4 regions of the Rhizobium sp. 05N430 genome follow, and region 4 is predicted to be linked to each of the others. Evidence: predicted binding sites of a transcription regulator. Region 4 holds the regulator's gene; each other region holds the start of a gene.
The links. Region 4 encodes PhoB, which activates phosphate uptake and scavenging genes when phosphate is short. Its sites were predicted from a motif close to TGTCATNNANCTGTCAT; they were not measured.
Positions count from the first base shown of each region.

Region 1: a site for PhoB is predicted at 2,311-2,327, ahead of phnF (phosphonate metabolism transcriptional regulator PhnF). Genes of this name have one in related genera too.
Region 2: a site for PhoB is predicted at 2,738-2,754, ahead of ugpB (sn-glycerol-3-phosphate ABC transporter substrate-binding protein UgpB). Genes of this name have one in related genera too.
Region 3: a site for PhoB is predicted at 1,099-1,115, ahead of AC1DJO_RS11440 (DUF2794 domain-containing protein). Genes of this name have one in related genera too.

Region 1 covers NZ_JBFTMO010000005.1:208,114-212,624, reverse strand. Annotated here, with positions in the region: gene AC1DJO_RS13805 (alpha-D-ribose 1-methylphosphonate 5-phosphate C-P-lyase PhnJ) at 1-61, opposite strand, end outside; gene AC1DJO_RS13800 (carbon-phosphorus lyase complex subunit) at 58-1,164, opposite strand; gene phnH (phosphonate C-P lyase system protein PhnH) at 1,168-1,776, opposite strand; gene phnG (phosphonate C-P lyase system protein PhnG) at 1,776-2,240, opposite strand; gene phnF (phosphonate metabolism transcriptional regulator PhnF) at 2,341-3,078, shown strand; gene AC1DJO_RS13780 (2,3-bisphosphoglycerate-dependent phosphoglycerate mutase) at 3,126-3,761, opposite strand; gene dapB (4-hydroxy-tetrahydrodipicolinate reductase) at 3,783-4,511, opposite strand, start outside.
Region 2 covers NZ_JBFTMO010000002.1:121,468-125,978, reverse strand. Annotated here, with positions in the region: gene ugpE (sn-glycerol-3-phosphate ABC transporter permease UgpE) at 1-330, opposite strand, end outside; gene ugpA (sn-glycerol-3-phosphate ABC transporter permease UgpA) at 340-1,221, opposite strand; gene ugpB (sn-glycerol-3-phosphate ABC transporter substrate-binding protein UgpB) at 1,286-2,596, opposite strand; gene AC1DJO_RS04435 (aconitase X) at 2,845-4,095, shown strand; gene AC1DJO_RS04430 (aconitase X swivel domain-containing protein) at 4,092-4,511, shown strand, end outside.
Region 3 covers NZ_JBFTMO010000004.1:195,549-200,059, reverse strand. Annotated here, with positions in the region: gene AC1DJO_RS11445 (DUF1223 domain-containing protein) at 122-862, shown strand; gene AC1DJO_RS11440 (DUF2794 domain-containing protein) at 1,139-1,540, shown strand; gene AC1DJO_RS11435 (N-acetyltransferase family protein) at 1,544-2,101, opposite strand; gene AC1DJO_RS11430 (hypothetical protein) at 2,406-2,606, shown strand; gene AC1DJO_RS11425 (Bax inhibitor-1/YccA family protein) at 2,756-3,484, opposite strand; gene AC1DJO_RS11420 (ABC transporter permease) at 3,679-4,511, opposite strand, start outside.
Region 4 covers NZ_JBFTMO010000003.1:507,496-512,006, forward strand. Annotated here, with positions in the region: gene AC1DJO_RS09940 (acetylornithine transaminase) at 1-1,005, opposite strand, end outside; gene AC1DJO_RS09945 (GcrA family cell cycle regulator) at 1,432-1,968, shown strand; gene phoB (phosphate regulon transcriptional regulator PhoB) at 2,035-2,718, opposite strand; gene phoU (phosphate signaling complex protein PhoU) at 2,751-3,464, opposite strand; gene pstB (phosphate ABC transporter ATP-binding protein PstB) at 3,511-4,326, opposite strand; gene pstA (phosphate ABC transporter permease PstA) at 4,342-4,511, opposite strand, start outside.

The DNA.
Region 1 (4,511 bases), on a different contig from region 4:
GGATCATCCGCTTCGTCTGCTCGTCGAGATAGGCGAAGTTGTAGGTGGCGAGATCGGTCATTCGGCTGCTTCCTTCATTGCTTCGCCGTTGCGCCGGCTTGCCTCGAAGTCGCGGCGCATACGGCGCACGAGATCGAGTTCGGCCTGGAAGTCGACGTAATGCGGCAGTTTCAGATGCTCGACGAAGCCGGTCGATTGCACGTTGTCGGCATGCGAGATGACGAATTCCTCGTCCTGTGCCGGTGCCGTGACGTCTTCGCCGAGTTCACCGGCGCGCAGCGCACGATCGACCAGCGACATCGACATCGCCTTGCGCTCGCTCTGGCCGAAGACCAGGCCGTAGCCGCGGGTAAACTGCGGCGGCGCCTTGGCCGAGCCCTTGAACTGGTTGACCATCTGGCACTCAGTCACCTGGATGGTGCCGAGCGAGACGGCAAAGCCGAGTTCGGGAACATCGAATTCGACTTCCGCCTCGCCGATGCGGATTTCACCGGTGAAGGGATGGTTGCGTCCGTAGCCGCGCTGGGTCGAATAGCCGAGGGCCAAGAGGAAGCCCTCGTCGCCACGGGCCAGCGCCTGCAGCCGCAGATCCCGGCTCATCGGGAATTCCATCGGCTCGCGCGTCAGGTCGCCGATCTCGTGATCCTCGGGCATATCCCCGTCACCCTCGATCAGACCTTCCTGTCCTAGGATTTCGGAGACGCGGATGACGCGGCCGCTTTCGGCCTGGCGCTGAGCAGGCTCTTCGACGGCTTCGTCGGTCAGGAGCGACGGGTCAAGCAGGCGGTGCGTATAGTCGAAGGTCGGGCCGAGCAGCTGGCCGCCCGGGAGGTCCTTGTAGGTTGCCGAGATGCGGCGTTCGATTGTCATGCGGCTGGTGTCGAGCGGCTGTGAATAACCGAAGCGCGGCAGCGTCGTACGGTAGGCGCGCAGCAGGAAGATCGCCTCGATCATGTCGCCGCGCGACTGGCGTACGGCGAGAGCCGCCAGCGTCCGATCGTAGAGCGAGGCCTCGGCCATGACGCGATCGACCGCGAGAGCCAGCTGGGCAACGATCTGCTCTATGCCGATGGCCGGAAGCGAGCGGTCGCCGCGGCGCCGGTCGGCGAGCAGGCGGTGAGCATTGGCGATGGCGGCTTCGCCACCTTTGACTGCAACATACATGGCTCACATCTCCGTTGCGGTAATTTTGGTGGTGCGCGGCAGGCAGAGGAAACTGCTGCCCGCCGTCAGAACGATGTCGATGCCCCTCGGGAAGAGGGTGCGGTTCTCGTTCCAGAGGCGGATGAACGTCTCCGGCAATCCCGAAGGCGCGATTTCCGTCACGGTCTTGATCCCCGGTCCCATCAGCGCCAGCGTCTTGCCGCCCTCGAGCGAAGCGATCTCGATAACAACCGTTGTCGAGCGGTCGGGATATTCCTGCGTGCCCGGTGCAAAGAGGCCGAAAGACGAAACTGCCATGCCGCTGTCGACGAAGGCGAAGCGCGCTTCGGCCTTCTCGGTCGTGACGGTCGCACCGGTATGAAAGCTCAGCCAGCCCGGCACCGCAGATTTGTTGAGCGCAGGCGAAAGCCAGACGGGCGTGTCGTGATCGCAGAGCGTCAATGCAATTGCACCGGCCGCGACGCCAAGCGGGGCCGGCGGCGCAGCATCGGGCGCCAGCGTCTGGATAGAGCCGGGGCGGGCCATAGCATCCATCATCGCCTTGAAGACGCTCTGGGCCTGGAAAACCGGCTCGGCAAAGCCGCCGGTCAAAGTATCGGTCTTGAGTTCCATCAGTCTTCTCCCCGCACCATGGTGAAGAAATCGACGCGGGTTGCGGCCGTCTCGTCGGCCTTCTGCTGCGCTGCGGCGGCAATGTGGCGGGCGATCGGCTGAAGCAGCTTTTCCTCGACGAAAGCCCTGCTTGCCTCTTCCTGCCAGAGAGCATCGAAGATAGCGGCAAGCCGTGCCTTCTTCCGATCGGTGCCGAGCGACTGGCCGTGGCCGACGGTCCCGCTTGCCAGCCGGATCGTTGCACGGGTGACCGTCACTTCGCCAAGATTGAAGGGCGATCCACCGCCGCCAATACGGCCGCGAACCATCACCAGCCCGGTTTCGGGGCCGCGCACCGCCTGCACTTCCGGTTTGTCCGCAAGCGCCTCCCAGGCGTCATTTAATTCGGCAAGGTCGGAGCGGGCGAGGAGATCGACCACTCTTTTCCTGCTGTCGGCTGCCTCGATTTTCTCTGCTGCTCTCATCGCCACATCCTTCGAAATGTCTATTGATATAGACAACCATACAAGATATGGTTACGCTTAAATCGGGGACGTGACAAGCGTGTGACACGGCAGGGGTGAAATGGCTGGGCTGAAGCAGGTGCAAAGGCAGACGGGGGTGGCGCTATGGCGTCAGATAGCGGATCGAATCCGCGAGGCAATCACCCGCGGTGCCTATGATGAAACGGGCATGGTGCCACCGGAAACGATGCTCGCCGAGCAGTTCGGCGTCAACCGGCATACGGTTCGAAGTGCCCTTGCCGCGCTGGCGCAGGAAGGGATCGTCCGCGCCGTGCAGGGCCGCGGCACGCTGATCGAGCGCCGGGAGCGGCTGAACTTCCCGATCAGCAAGCGCACCCGTTTCACGGCGGGTATCAGCGGCCAGGCGAGAGAAACGCGCGGTTTCCTGCTGGCGGCTGCCGCAGAACCCGCTGATGCGGAGGTCGCCCGCTGGCTGAAGATGCGCGCGGGCGACGCGGTCATCAGGCTGGAGACAACAAGGGAGGCGGACAAGCGCCCGGTGTCACGGGCGACGAGCTGGTTTCCGGCCACGCGCTTCGGCGATATCGCAGAAACCTATCGCAAGACGGAATCGATCACCAAGGCCTTCGCGCTGCTTGGCTTGCAGGACTATGTGCGCGCAACGACGGAGATCACCGCCGCGCATGCCGACGCCGGGGATATCGCCGATCTTGAGCTCACACCGGGCGCGATCCTGCTGATCACCAAGGCGATGAATACCGATCTCGACGGCGTTCCCGTGCAATATTCCATCACCCGCTTCGCTGCCGACAGGGTACAGTTCACAATCGAAAACTAAAAAAGCCGGGCGCTTGGCCCGGCTTTTCTGATCGATATGAATCCGGCTCAGTGTGCGGCAGACATGTCGCCCAGCACTTCCTTGGAAGCGACGGTGGAATCGGCCTTCAGCTTGTAGACCATCGGAACGCCGGTCGCGAGATTGAGGTCCAGAACCTGCTCGCGGGTCAGGTGGTCGAGCACCATGACCAGCGAACGCAGCGAGTTGCCGTGAGCCGCAACGAGAACCTTCTCGCCACGCAGAACGCGCGGCAGGATTTCCGTCAGGTAGTAAGGCCAGACGCGGGCGCCGGTGTCGCGCAGGCTTTCGCCGCCGGGAGGGGGGACGTCGTAGGAGCGGCGCCAGATATGAACCTGCTCCTCGCCCCACTTGGCCCGGGCATCGTCCTTGTTGAGGCCGGAAAGATCGCCGTAGTCACGTTCGTTGAGAGCCTGATCCTTGATCGTCTGCAGGCCGGGCTGGCCAACCTTGTCGAGGATGAGCTTCAGCGTGTGCTGCGCGCGGGTCAGCGCAGACGTGTAGGCGACGTCGAACTTGATGCCGTAGTCTGCCAGCGCCTGGCCACCGGTCGTGGCTTCCTGAATGCCGAGCTCGGTCAGGTCGGGATCCTTCCAGCCGGTGAAGAGGTTCTTCAGGTTCCAGTCGCTCTGGCCATGCCGAACGAGAACGAGTGTGCCGCTCATAAAAGTCTGCCTCCGTAGGGATTATTGTGAAGAGAGCCCGAGAACATCGAGCATGGAATAGAAACCCGGCTTCTTGTCGCGCGCCCAGAGCGCCGCCTTGATGGCGCCGCGTCCGAAGATCGAACGGTCCGCTGCGCTATGTGACATTGAGACGATCTCGCCTTCGCCGGCAAATAGAACCGAATGTTCGCCGATCACGGACCCGCCGCGCAACGTCGCGAAACCGATCGTACCCGCTTCGCGGGCGCCGGTATGGCCGTCACGAACGCGGACAGACTGGGTCTTCAGGTCGACAGCGCGGCCCTTTGCAGCGGCTTCCCCGAGCAACAGCGCGGTGCCTGAGGGCGCATCGACCTTGCGCTTGTGGTGCATTTCGAGAACTTCGATATCCCAGTCTTCTGGCGAAAGTGCCCGCGCTGCCTGTTCGATGAAAACGCTGAGAAGATTGACGCCGAGGCTCATATTGCCCGACTTGACGATGCGCGCATGGCGCCCGGCCGCCTGGATCTTTGCATCATCGGCATCCGAGCATCCGGTCGTACCGACGACATGGACGATGCGCGCCTGCGCGGCCAATCCGGCAAATTCGACGCTCGCGGTCGGCGAGGTGAAATCGAGTACGCCCTCGGCATGCAGGAAGGCGGAAAGCGGATCATCGCCGATGATCACGCCGTTTGGCCCAAGTCCGGCAAGTTCGCCCGCGTCGCGCCCGACGAAGGGCGAGCCGGCGCGTTCGATGGCCGCATGCAA
Region 2 (4,511 bases), on a different contig from region 4:
CAGCGGGAAACGGAAGAACACCACCGCGAAGGCCGACAGGAAGGAGATCAGGATCTTGCCGACGGCAATCAGGATCGCCACCACGAAGGTGTTGAAGAGCAGCCGTTCGAGACTGACGCCGACGGCGCGCTCGACGCCGCCGAACAGCGCCTCGGTGTAATTTTCGGTGAAGTGGCTGCCCGGCAGCAGCGAGATCGGCGGTTTGATGATCTCGGCCGACGTCATCGTCGAGGCGATGAACGTGTAATAGATCGGGAAGGCAACGATGATGATGCCGATGATCAGCATCAGATGGCCGATAAGGCTGGCGAGGGGGCGTTTTTCGATCATTTCAGACCCTCACGCATAATGCACCCGCTTCTCTACGAAGCGGAACTGGAAGGCTGTCAGCGCGATGACGATGATCATCAGGATCACCGATTGTGCCGCGGACGAGCCGAGATTGAGGTTCACGAAGCCGTCGTTATAGACCTTGTAGACCAGCGTTTCCGTCGCCTTGGCCGGGCCGCCGCCAGTCACCGAATGGATGATGCCGAAGGTGTCGAAGAAGGCATAGACGGTGTTGACGACGAGCAGGAAAAAGGTGGTCGGCGCCAGCAGCGGGAAGACGATGGTCCAGAAGCGGCGGCTGCCGCGCGCGCCGTCGATGGCGGCCGCCTCGATCAGCGATTTCGGGATCGCCTGCAGCCCGGCGACGAAGAACAGGAAATTGTAGCTGATCTGCTTCCAGGCGGCTGCAACGATAACCAGCGTCATCGCCTGGTTGCCGTTCAGAAGCGGATCCCACATGAAGCCGTTGCGCCGCAGGATATAGGCGAAGGTGCCCATGGCGGGATTGAACATGAAGAGCCAGAGCATGCCGGCGACGGCGGGCGCCACGGCATAGGGCCAGATCAGAAGCGTCCGGTAGAAGGTCTGCCCGCGCACCACCTTGTCGGCCGCCGTCGCCAAAGCCAGCGCCACGACCATCGAGAGCAGCGCCGTCAGCACGCTGAAGACAACGGTGACATAGAGCGAGTTCAGATAATTCGGATCGGCGAAGACGTCGCGAAAATTTGCGAGGCCGACAAAGCCGCTCTTCAGGCCGAATGGATCTTCGCGCTGCATCGATTGATAGAGCGCCTGGCTTGCTGGCCAGAAGAAGAAAACCACCGTGAGGATGATCTGCGGAGCGACCAGGAAATAGGGAAGGATCTTGTTCGGAAAGACGACGCGCTGCACGGCGATCTCCTTGACATGAAGGGGCCACCCGCAGCCTTGAGGGCTGCGGGCGGAAACGCCGGTATTACTGGCCGATTGCCTGCTGGATCGCGGCATTGCCGCGTTCGACGGCCTTGTCGAGCGCTGCCTTGGCATCCTGCTTGCCGGCCAGCATCGCTTCGAACTCTTCGTTCATGATGTCGCGCACCTGCGGCAGGTTGACGAGACGCACGCCCTTGGAGTTTTCGGTCGGCGCCTTGCCCATCATCTGCAGGATCGGCGTTTCGCGGCCCGGGTTCTTTTCGTAGAAGCCGGACTTCTTGGTGTCTTCATAAGCGGCCATGGTCACCGGCATGTAGCCGGATACCTGGTGCAGGCGGGCCTGGATCTTGGTCTGCGACAGGAAGTGGAAGAACTGGGCGATGCCCTTGTATTCCTCGTCGCTCTTGCCGGCGAAGACCCAGAGGCTGGCGCCGCCGGGAATGGTGTTCTGCGGGCGTCCTTCGCCTTCATAGTAAGGCAGCTGGCCGATACCGTAGTTCATGCCCGTCTTGATGATGTCGCCGAGACCGCCGGAGGATTCCGTCATGATGCCGCATTCACCGGAGGTGAAGAGCTGCTTGGCTTCCGAGGTGCGGCCGCCATAGCGGAAGGTGCCGTCCTTGGCGAGATCGGCGATCGCCTGGAAATGCTGGACGAAGAGCGGTGAGTTGAATGCGAGCTTCACATCAGTGCCGGCAAGGCCGTTCTCGTTCGAGCCGTAGGAGACGTTGTTCCAGGCCGCGAGGTTCTCGGTCTGGATCCAGGTGAGCCAGGTCGAGGTCAGGCCGCAGGCCGATGCGCCGCTCGACTTGATCTTCTTGGCGGCTTCGAACACTTCGGGCCAGGTCTTCGGTGGGCTTTCCGGGTCGAGGCCGGCCTTCTTGAACGTGTCCTTGTTGTAATAGAGGATCGGCGAGGACGAGTTGTAGGGGAAGGACAGCATCGTGCCGTCGGGCTTCGAATAATAGGCGGCGATGCCGGGCAGGTATTCCGACTTGTCGAACTTGAAGCCGCCCTTTTCGAGAACTTGGGCTGCCGGCATGATCGCGCCCTCGGCGCCCATCATCACACCGCTGCCGGCGTCGAAGACCTGCAGGATCGCGGGCGGCTGCTTGGCGCGGAAGGCGGCAATGCCGGCATTCAGCGCTTCCGGGTAGGTGCCCTTGAAGATCGGAACGATCTTGTAGTCTTTCTGGCTTTCGTTGAATTCCTTGGAGAGCTGATTGACCACTTCGTTGTTGGCGCCCGCCATGGCGTGCCACCACTGCAGTTCGGTCACTGCAAAGGCACTCGAAGCGAACGAGAGCGACAAGGTGATGGTTGCCGCGGATGCGGCCATGAAACGAATGGACATGGTTCCTCCCTATGTGTCCTGCCGTGCCGTCTTGAACGGATTACGGCCTGCCGGCGCAGATCCTCCTCGATCTCACCGGCCGGTTTCGTTACGAAACTTTCCGCATACAAAACGAAAAGAAACGAACTGGCAAATGAAATTGTGAAGGTTTTGTGACATAGTGTTTGTGACAGTTTTGTCGAGTGCGCCTTTGGTCGAATTCGCAAGCCATCTTCTCTCCCGCAAGACGAGCTGATAGCGTCGACGCCATGCATTCCTCTCTTCAGCTTTCCCCTGATGACAAAGCCCTGCTCGACGGCCGCCATGGTGAGGCGGCGGCTTTTGCCATGCGGCTTCTGGTGCGTTTCGCCGAGGCTGTCGGCGCCACAAAACTGGTGGATATCGAAGCGGCGCATATCGACGGCTGTCTCTATCTCGGCGAGGTCAGCCTCGATTTCGTCGAGCGCATGGTGTCCTGGGGCGGCCGTGTCCGCGTGCCGACGACGCTGAATGTCGGTTCGGTCGATCTCATCCATCCCGAACTTTTCCGCGGCGACGAGGCGCTTGGCCGCAACGGTGCGCGGCTGATGAGGGCGCATGAGGAGCTTGGCTGCGTCCCGACCTTCACCTGCGCGCCCTACCAGACGATCTTCCGCCCGCGCTTCGGGGCGCAGATCGCCTGGGCGGAATCGAATGCCATCGTCTTTGCCAATTCAGTGCTCGGCGCGCGCACCAATCGCTACGGCGATTTCATCGATCTCTGCTGCGCGTTGACTGGCCGGGCGCCCTATTATGGGCTGCACGTCACCGAAAACCGGCGCGCGACCGTGCTCGTCGACATCGAGGAGTTTGCCGAGGGTGAGCGGGATGCCGGGTCGATCTGTGTCGCTGCCGGTCACGCCATCGGCCGCCGTTGCGGTGACCACATCCCCGTCATCCGCGGCCTGCCGAAGGAAAGCTCCGAGGACGATCTGAAGGCACTCGGTGCCGTTGCCGCCTCGGCGGGCGCCGTCGCGCTGTTTCACGCCGTCGGTCTGACGCCGGAGGCGCCGACGCTGGAGGCGGCATGTGGCGGGGTCGAACCGCGGGAGACGATCCGGCTCAGCCGCAACGATATCCGCGACACCATCCGCAATCTCTCGACCGTGGCGGAAGGGACGCCGCTTGCAGCCGTCAGCATGGGAACGCCGCATTTTTCCATCGGCGAGTTCGAGCGGCTGATGCCGCTGCTCGCAGGCGGGAAAGCGGCGATCGATATCTACATCAACACCAATCGCGAGGTTCTGGCGGAGCTTGAAAATCGCGGGTGGCGCGTGGCGCTGGAAGCTGCGGGCGTGACGCTCGTCATCGATACCTGCACCTATGTCACGGCGATCATCCGCGACATGTCGGGTGCGGTGATGACCAACTCGGGCAAGTGGGCCTATTACGCACCCGGCAATATCGGCGTCGACGTTGCCTTTGGTTCGCTCGCCGAATGCATGGCCTCGGCGCGTTCGGGCAAGGTGGTGCGGCTGTGACGGCATTTTCCGCGACGACACTGATGGAAGGCAAGGCTGCGGCGGCAGCCTTCGTGCTCGCCGAGCCGCTCAGCTTCTGGGGCGGCGTCGATTCGGCGACCGGCAGGATCATTGACCAGTGGCATCCGCAAAGCGGCCAGTCGATCACCGGCGCGATCCTTGTCATGGAGGCAGGCAGGGGATCGAGCTCGGGAAGCTCGGTGCTGGCCGAAGCCATCCGGCTGAAGACAGCCCCTGCGGGGATCATCCTGTTGAAGCGCGATGCGATCGTCGTCACCGGCGCAATGGTTGCCGAGGCACTCTATGGGATCGGCTGTCCGGTGGCGCTGGCAAGGCCGCAGGACTGGCCGCTGATTTCGGCGGCCGCCTATCTGTCGATCGATGCCGGTGAGCGTGGCGCTGAGATAAGGATTGTG
Region 3 (4,511 bases), on a different contig from region 4:
GCGGGCGGGGATGTCTCACCCCTTCGTTACTTCCCGTTTGGAACCGGAAGGATTATCTCTACGGTCGTCAATCAGGCCGCGCGGCCTTCGTTCGCCCGACGTCCTGGATAAAGAGGTTGCAATGTCGCCGCGTTTTTTGATTTCGCTGATTGCCGGTCTGGTGCTCGCAGCGCCACTTCAAGCCGAAGACGGCAAGCCGAAGGGCGTCGTTGAACTGTTTACCTCGCAGGGTTGCTCATCCTGTCCGCCTGCCGATGCCGCATTTCGCAAGATCGTTGGCCAGGGGAATGTAATCGCGCTCGCCTATCATGTCGATTACTGGAACTATCTCGGCTGGACCGACACGCTGAGTTCCAAGCAGAACACCGAGCGTCAGTACGGCTATGCCCGCATGCTCGGCCGCAGCAACGTTTACACGCCGCAGGTTGTCGTCAACGGCCGTGATCATATGACCGGTTCCGATCTCTCGGCGATCAACGGAAAGATCGACGGCTTCTCGACCGACGGCAAGGGGCTGAATGTCCCTATCGATGCGCAGATGCGGGGCGATGAGCTGGAGATCAAGATTGGCGCCGGCCAGGGGAAAGCCAATGTGGTGATGGTCTATTTCGACAAGGAAAAGACCATCGACGTCGAGAAGGGCGAAAACAGCGGCCAGAAGATTTCCTATATCAACAGCGTCAGCGATATCGAAACTGTCGGAATGTGGGACGGAAAGGCAACAAGCCTGACTTTACCTGCAACGGTTCTGCAAAAGGCCGACCTTGAAGGCTGTGCAATCCTGTTACAGGCTGCTACGGCTGACGGTGATCCGGCCGCGATCCTGGGCGCAACCGTCGTCATGGCCGGGAAAAATATCTGAAAGTTTCATCCGTTCAGGATGGAAAACGGGGCGGCCCGGCTAATCGTATTCGGGGCTGGGGTTAAGGTCGATACGCTCAGCCGGGCCCTTTGGCGCGCTGGCGCCAAATCGGTGAGCGGAATTTCCCCTGCAAATGAGGCGCTGTTTTGACTGAATTGCGGCGCTCAGGAGATTGCATAGCATATGCTTAATGTGATGACTGGCCGCACTTGCAATTTGCGGCGGGTCGGGCAAACTGTCACTCTCCTGTCATAAGCGAGAGGCCTTGGGAGACTGATGACAGATCAGCCGGATTTGCGGCATGGCTATCACCGTTCCGCCGACAATAGTTCCTCAGTCGTCGTCGATCTTAAAGAATACAAGCAGAATAAGGATCCGTTGCCGGTGACCTTTCACCGGCGAGAGCTGGATGCGATCCTGTGGATCTACGGCCGCATGGTCGGCGAGGGCGAGTGGAAAGACTACGCCATCGACCACATGAAGGACAAGGCGGTGTTCTCCGTCTTCAAGCGCTCCGGCGAAATGCCGCTCTTCACCATCGAGAAAGACCCCAAGCTTGCCAACAAGCAGGGGGCTTATTCCGTCGTCAACACCAACGGCATGATCCTCAAGCGCGGCCATGAGCTGCAGCAGGTATTGAAGGTCTTCGACAAGGTTTTGAAGCTCGTCGACAAATAGCGATCAGCCCCTGTAGAGGCTGCCTGGATAGACCGAGGGGTCCGGATCGGTATCCTTTCCCTCGCCCAGCTGCCGCTGCATGAGCATGGTGTCCAACCAGCGGCCGTGCTTGTAGCCGGTACCCTTGAGCAGGCCGGTTTCCTCGAAACCCAATGAACGATGCAGCGCGATCGATGCCGGATGGGCGCCACCGATGACGGCGACCATCTGCCGGAAGCCTAGGGCGATGCAGCGGGCGATCAGTTCCGCGAGCAGCGCCTTGCCGACGCCCTTTCCCCGGGCCTCTGGCGCCAGATAGATCGAATCCTCGACCATCCACCTGTAGGCCGGACGTGTGCGGAACGCCGACGCGTAGGCATAGCCCAGCAGCACGCCGTTTTCATCAACGGCAGCGAGATAGGGGTAGCCCTGGCCTGTTGTGGCAGACAGCCGTGCAGCCATCTCCTGGCGCTCCGGCGGGGCGATCTCGTAGCTGGCGACCCCTGACAGCACCGCTTCACGGTAGATCGCGGTGATGGCATCAAGGTCGGAGGTGGCGATGTCGCGGAGTTGAACGGTCATTGGGCGGCCGATGTCTGGTGTATGGTTCAGGCTGAAAACCATCCGGCGCGAGATTTGGCAATAGGAAAAGCAAGGGGTCGCACGGGAGCATTCAAAATGATCGCGCTGGTCCGTCGCTGTTGTGATCGTTCTTTGACTTCTTGTTTGGCAAGCTGTGCGTTGACAGCTGCGTGGTGGCCGCCAAGCCGGCGAGTTGACCGAACCCGCCGGAGCTTCTAGAGAACAGCTTCGCGGAACAGGCCTTTGCGTCAGGCGGCAGATCGGCCGCGTGCGTCAGCCATGGAGAAACGCCATTATCAAGATTCTGGTTTTGCTGCACGCCGCCGTCGGCATCGATTGGCAGTCTCCCCCTGAGGGCACCAGCCTGAAGACCTTGAACGAAGCCGAGGAGAAGGGCTTTATCGAGATTCGCGGCGAGTTCCAGAAGCGGCAATTCCGCCTGACGAAGCGCGGCTCCGACCATGTTGCGCTCGACCGTCGGCGCCTGGCGGCACGCAAGCTTTAAGACGCGCAAGGCTGGCCGTTATTTGCCAGCTGCATGACCACAGCGCTCAATCCACACTCCGAAAAACAAAACCGCCCGCAACATCTCTGTCGCAGGCGGCTCGGTTGTCTCGCGTTCGGCCAGACGGTCTGGCCGTCAACAGTTCCGTCTTACTTGCGGTTACCCATGAACTGCAGAAGGAACATGAACAGGTTGATGAAGTCGAGGTAAAGCGTCAGCGCGCCCATGATCGCCTTGCGGCCCATGACTTCGGCACCATCGGCTTCGTAGTACATTTCCTTGATCCGCTGCGTATCGTAGGCCGTCAGGCCGGCGAAGATCAGGACGCCGATCACGGAGATCGCGAACTGAAGGGCAGACGAGCCCAGGAAGATGTTCACGACCGACGCGATGATCAGGCCGAACAGACCCATGACCAGGAACGAGCCCATGGCCGAGAGATCACGCTTGGTCGAATAACCGTAGAGCGACAGTGCGCCGAACGAAGCGGCGGTGATGAAGAATGTCTGCACCACGCTCTGGCCGGTGTAGATCAGCAACAGAGACGAGAGCGACAGACCCACCAGCGCGGCGTAGATCCAGAAGGTGGTCTGCGCGGCCGAAACGCTCATGCGGTTGATCCGGAAGCTCAGGAAGAACACCATGGCCAGAGGAGCCAGGATGACGACCCACTTCAGCGGGCTCAGATAGATGGCCTGGCCAAAGGCGGTCAGCTGACCGTCGGCAAAGGCGAATTGGAATGACAGAAATGCGGCTACACCCGTGATCGCCAGACCCAGCGCCATCAGGTTGTAGACCTTGAGCATATAGGAGCGCAGCCCCTGGTCGATCATCTCGCCAGTCTGCGTCCGGCTTTGGTAGTTACGAAGGTCAGCCATAGTTTCCTCTTACAAGCTCCGATGTGAATACGGTGTCGGGCTTTGCGACCCGGGCGCCGCTGCGGAGCTCCAGCATGCCTGCGGTCAATATGAGGCTTTCGCCCTTTGCAAACAAGGCCCTTGCAACCGGCGGCGGGGTTAAATCGCCGTAAGGTGAAGCTATTTTATCGGGCGCTGCTTTACCAGTGCCAGCCCTAGAGCTCGCGCAGAACGGGTGCCGCCTTCTGGCCGAGGATGCGCCAGGTTCCGATCAGGCCGATCCCGACGGTCAGCACCAGAGCGGTGGCGATCGTCAGACCCGCGACATCCGGGAGGAAGGCTGAGGGTAGCCGCATGATACGGCTGACGATGAACCATGCTGCCACGCCGCCTGCCAGAAGCGCGAAGATGGCCGTGGCCGCGCCGAGGATCAGATACTCGTAACTGAAAGCGCGGATGAGCATGGCGCGCGTAGCACCCAGCGTTTTCAACACCACCGCATCGTGCGTCCGGGCCCGGTTTCCGGCGGCGAGCGCGCCTGCCAGCACCAGGATAGAGGCAATGAGTGCGACCGAAGCCGCCGCGCGGATCGCGGTCGCAAGCTGTCCGACCAGCTGGTTGACGATATCGATCGCATCCTTGACGCGGACGCTTGTCACCGTCGGATAGGTGTTGGTGACAGTCTTCAGGATCGCTGTCTCTTCGGTCGCACTTGCCGAGGGATCGGTCAGCGTTGCCAGCCAGGCATGCGGGGCGCCACGGAACGTATTCGGCGAAAAGACCATCACGAAGTTCAGCGATAGCGATTCCCACTGGACCTTGCGCAGGTTGGTGATCCGCGCGGTGATGTTCCTGCCTAGCACGTTGACAGTGACGGTATCGCCAATCTTGAGGCCGAGTTCGCCTGCCTCTTCGGCGGAAAAGGAAACCTGCGGCTCGCCGCTGTAATCCTTCGGCCACCAGCTGCCCTCGGTGAGCGCGGCATTCTCCGGCATGCTTTCAGAATAGGTGATGCCGCGGTCGCCGCGCAGCACCCATTGCCCTGCCG
Region 4 (4,511 bases):
GATGCCGAGCAACAAACCTTCGCCGCGGATATCCTCGATGACGTCGGGATAACGATCCTTGAGCGACGCGAGGCCCTGGCGGAAGACCAGAGCCACATCACGGACATGTTGCAGGAAGCCTTCGGCAAGGACGATGTCGAGTACGGCGCCGCCGACGGCCATGGCCAGCGGATTGCCGCCATAAGTCGAACCGTGGGTGCCGGCCTTCATGCCGGACGCAGCGTCCGCCGTTGCCAGGCAGGCGCCGAGCGGGAAGCCGCCACCGATGCCCTTGGCGACAGCCATTATATCAGGGGTCACGCCGGACCACTCATAGGCAAAGAACTTACCGGTACGGCCGACGCCGGTCTGGACCTCGTCGAGAATGAGCAGCAGGCCCTTCTCGTCGCAGAGCGCGCGCAGCGCCTTCATGAACTCGGTGGTCACCGGGCGAATGCCACCCTCGCCCTGAACCGGCTCGATCAGAATGCCTGCGGTCGCATCAGTGATTGCGGCGCGGACGGCGTCGATATCACCGAAGGGCACCTGGTCGAAACCCGGCGCCTTGGGGCCGAAGCCTTCCAGATACTTCTCCTGCCCGCCGGCAGCGATCGTTGCCAGCGTCCGGCCGTGGAAGGCGCCTTCGAACGTGATGATATGGAAGCGCTCGGGATGGCCCTTCGAATACTGGTAGCGGCGTGCGGTCTTGATCGCGCATTCCAGGGCTTCCGCGCCTGAATTGGTGAAGAACACCTTGTCGGCGAAAGTCGCCTCCGTCAGCCGCCTGGCGAGCTTTTCCTGCCCGGGGATTTCATAGATGTTGGACAGGTGCCAGACCTTGTCGGCCTGTGCCTTCAGGGTATCCACGACATGCGGATTGCTGTGGCCGACCGAGGTCACCGCGACGCCGGCACCGAAATCCAGATATCGTTCGCCAGTTTCGGTGATCAGCCACACGCCTTCACCTCGCTCGAACCGCAATGGGGCACGAGAATAGGTATCATATAGCGGCGCGGCTTCAGCCATGGCGCGGTCTCCTGTCAGCGTTACGGGCAACCGGACTCCGGCTAAAAAACCAGGTCCGAAAAATTAAAAATGCCGCCTTTCGGCGGCGACTGGCACTATTTACTTTTCGCACTGCAATGTCAACAAAACTGCGGCTTTCGTGGCTTCTGAGAGACGCTCAAGCAATGTCGCGTTTTATCAACAGCTAATGTTGCAGAAATGACTCTCAGGGGAAGCAAGTTGGGGAAAACCCCGAATTCGATTCATCCGGATTCCTGCGACTCTTGTCACGGAGTCAGCCTCACACTAGGTTAAAACTCAATTACTAGACTGCATGCGGCGGAACTAGTCACCAAAATTAGTCAAGCGTTTCTTGTGCCGGATTCGTTCGGGGCAAACAGTGAGGGATTCTGCCTTCGCAACGCTTAAACGGCGGAGACACAGGGCATGAACTGGACAGACGAGCGGGTCGAGAAACTCAAGAAACTGTGGTCCGAAGGGCTGAGCGCGAGCCAGATCGCTGCCCAGCTTGGCGGCGTCAGCCGTAACGCCGTTATCGGCAAGGTTCACCGTCTGGCGCTGCCGGGCCGTGCGAAGGCCGGCGGCAACGCCACGGCTGCCCGCGCTCCCAAGCGTACGGCGGCAGCACCCCGCGCCCCAACCTACGCATCGCGTCTGGCGACGACCCGTACGGTCACCCGCCAGCAGGGCGCGACGATGCTGAAGGAAGAGATCGAGATCGACGTCATGGAGGAGATGGAATACCGTCCCGCCAAGAACGTGATCGTCCCGATTTCCCGCCGTCTCGGCCTGACGGAGCTCACCGAGCGCACCTGCAAGTGGCCGGTCGGCGATCCCTTGAAGGACGATTTCCACTTCTGCGGCTGCGAAAGCCCGGATTCTTCGCCTTACTGCACCTACCACCAGCGCCTGGCCTACCAGCCGGTCAACGAGCGCCGCAGGGCAGCGGCACGGGCAAACTGAGCCGGGTAAGCACAAACGAAAAACGGGCCTTACGGCCCGTTTTTTTGTGTCCCATACCTGAGAGCTTCAAGCTTCCATCGAATATCCAGCGCCGCGAACGGTGCGGATGACATCCTGCATGTTGGAGAAGTTCAGCGCCTTGCGCAGACGGCCGACATGGACATCGACGGTGCGCTCGTCGACATAGATGTCGTGACCCCAGACGCCATCCAGAAGCTGCGAGCGCGAGAAGACGCGGCCGGGAGAGGCCATCAGGAATTCCAGCAGGCGAAACTCGGTCGGTCCGAGACGGACTTCGCGGGTCTTGCGATGAACGCGGTGCGTCTCACGGTCGAGTTCGATATCGCCGCATTTCAGCACGGTCGAGAGAACTTCGGGCTTGGCGCGGCGCAGCATCGCCTTGACGCGAGCGACGAGCTCGGGCGTCGAGAACGGCTTGACGACATAGTCGTCGGCACCGGTCGAGAGGCCGCGAACGCGTTCGCTTTCCTCGCCGCGCGCCGTCAGCATGATGATCGGCAGACGCTCGGTCTCCGGGCGCATGCGCAGCCGACGGCAAAGCTCGATGCCTGATACGCCAGGCAGCATCCAATCAAGGATAAGAAGGTCCGGCGTCCGCTCCTGAAGGCGGATTTCCGCCTCATCGCCGCGCAGGATGGTGTCGACCTCGAAACCTTCGGCTTCGAGATTGTAACGAAGAAGCACGCTCAGTGCTTCTTCGTCTTCAACGACTGCAACTCTCGGGATCATTCTGTTCTGTCTCCTGAGGCCCGGTCCGGATATTATTCCGTGACCGCGCCGACGGTGTTGGCGGTGTCGTCCTTCGGACGCTCGCCCTCCGGCTGGGCGCCGGTCGCCATGTAGTAGATGGTTTCTGCGATGTTGGTGGCGTGGTCGCCGATGCGTTCGATGTTCTTGGCGCAGAACAGCAGATGCGTGCAGCTGGTGATGTTGCGCGGATCTTCCATCATGTAGGTCAGGAGCTCGCGGAACAGCGAGGTGTACATCGCGTCGATTTCCTCGTCGCGCTCGCGGATCGACTTCGCCTTGTCGGCGGCGCGCGTCGTGTAAACGTCGAGCACTTCCTTGAGCTGGACGAGCGCCAGTTCGGAGAGATGCTCCAGGCCGCGGCCGAGCTTGCGCGGAACGCCGGTGCTCTGCACGGCGATGACGCGCTTGGCGGTGTTCTTGCCGAGATCGCCGACGCGCTCGAGGTCGGCGGCGATGCGGATCGAACCCATGATCTCGCGCAGGTCCGACGCCATCGGCTGGCGGCGGGCGATGGTGACGATCGCCTTGTCGTTGATCTCGCGCTCGGCGTGATCGAGGATCACGTCGTCGGAGATGACCTTCTGCGCCAGTGCGCCATCGCCGTTGACCAGCGCGCGCACAGCGTCGGAGACCATCTGTTCCGCCAGGCCGCCCATTTCGGAAATGCGGCGGGTCAGGAACTTCAGATCTTCGTCATATGCAGAAAAGATATGTGTCGATGCCATGGGAAATGTCCTTGAGTGTCTCTATCGGAAGTCGTGACGCCAAAGATCAGCCGAAGCGGCCCATGATGTAGTCCTGGGTGCGCGGATCGTCCGGATTGGTGAACATCTTGTCGGTGTCGTTCTCCTCGACGAGGTTGCCGAGGTGGAACATGGCGGTGCGCTGCGAGACGCGGGCCGCCTGCTGCATGGAGTGCGTCACGATGACGATCGTGTAGCTTTCGCGCAGCTCGTGGATCAGCTCCTCGACCTTTGCCGTGGCGATCGGGTCGAGCGCCGAGCAGGGTTCGTCCATGAGGATGACTTCGGGGCTGACGGCGACGGCGCGGGCGATGCAGAGACGCTGCTGCTGACCGCCGGAGAGGCCGGTGCCGGATTCATGCACACGGTCCTTGACCTCGTTCCAGAGACCGGCGCGCTGCAGGCTGGTCTCGACGATCTGGTCCATGTCGGCTTTCGACTTGGCGAGACCGTGGATGCGCGGGCCGTAGGCGACGTTTTCATAGATCGTCTTCGGGAACGGGTTCGGCTTCTGGAACACCATGCCGACGCGGGCGCGAAGTTCGACGACGTCGATATCCGGATCGTAGATATCATCGCCATCGAGCGTGATCTTGCCGGTGACGCGGCAATTGTCGATCGTGTCATTCATACGGTTCAGGCTGCGCAGGAAGGTGGACTTGCCGCAGCCGGACGGACCGATGAGCGCAGTCACGGTGTTTTCGCGGATGTTCAGCTTGACGTCGAAAAGCGCACGTTTCTCGCCGTAATAGACCGAAACGTCCTGGCCGATCATCTTGTAAGGGATGCTGTTCATCTTCTGGTCCAGAGCCTTCTCAACTGCTGCTTCTGTCAACATGTTCATGGGTTTCTACTCCGTTTACCAGCGGCGCTCAAAGCGACGGCGCAAGAGGATGGCTCCGATGTTCATGACGATTAGGAACAGGAGCAGGACGATGATGGCACCCGAGGTACGCTCCACGAAGGCGCGTTCGGCTTCGTTGGCCCACATATAGACCTGGACCGGAAGTGCCGTGGACGGATCGAGCG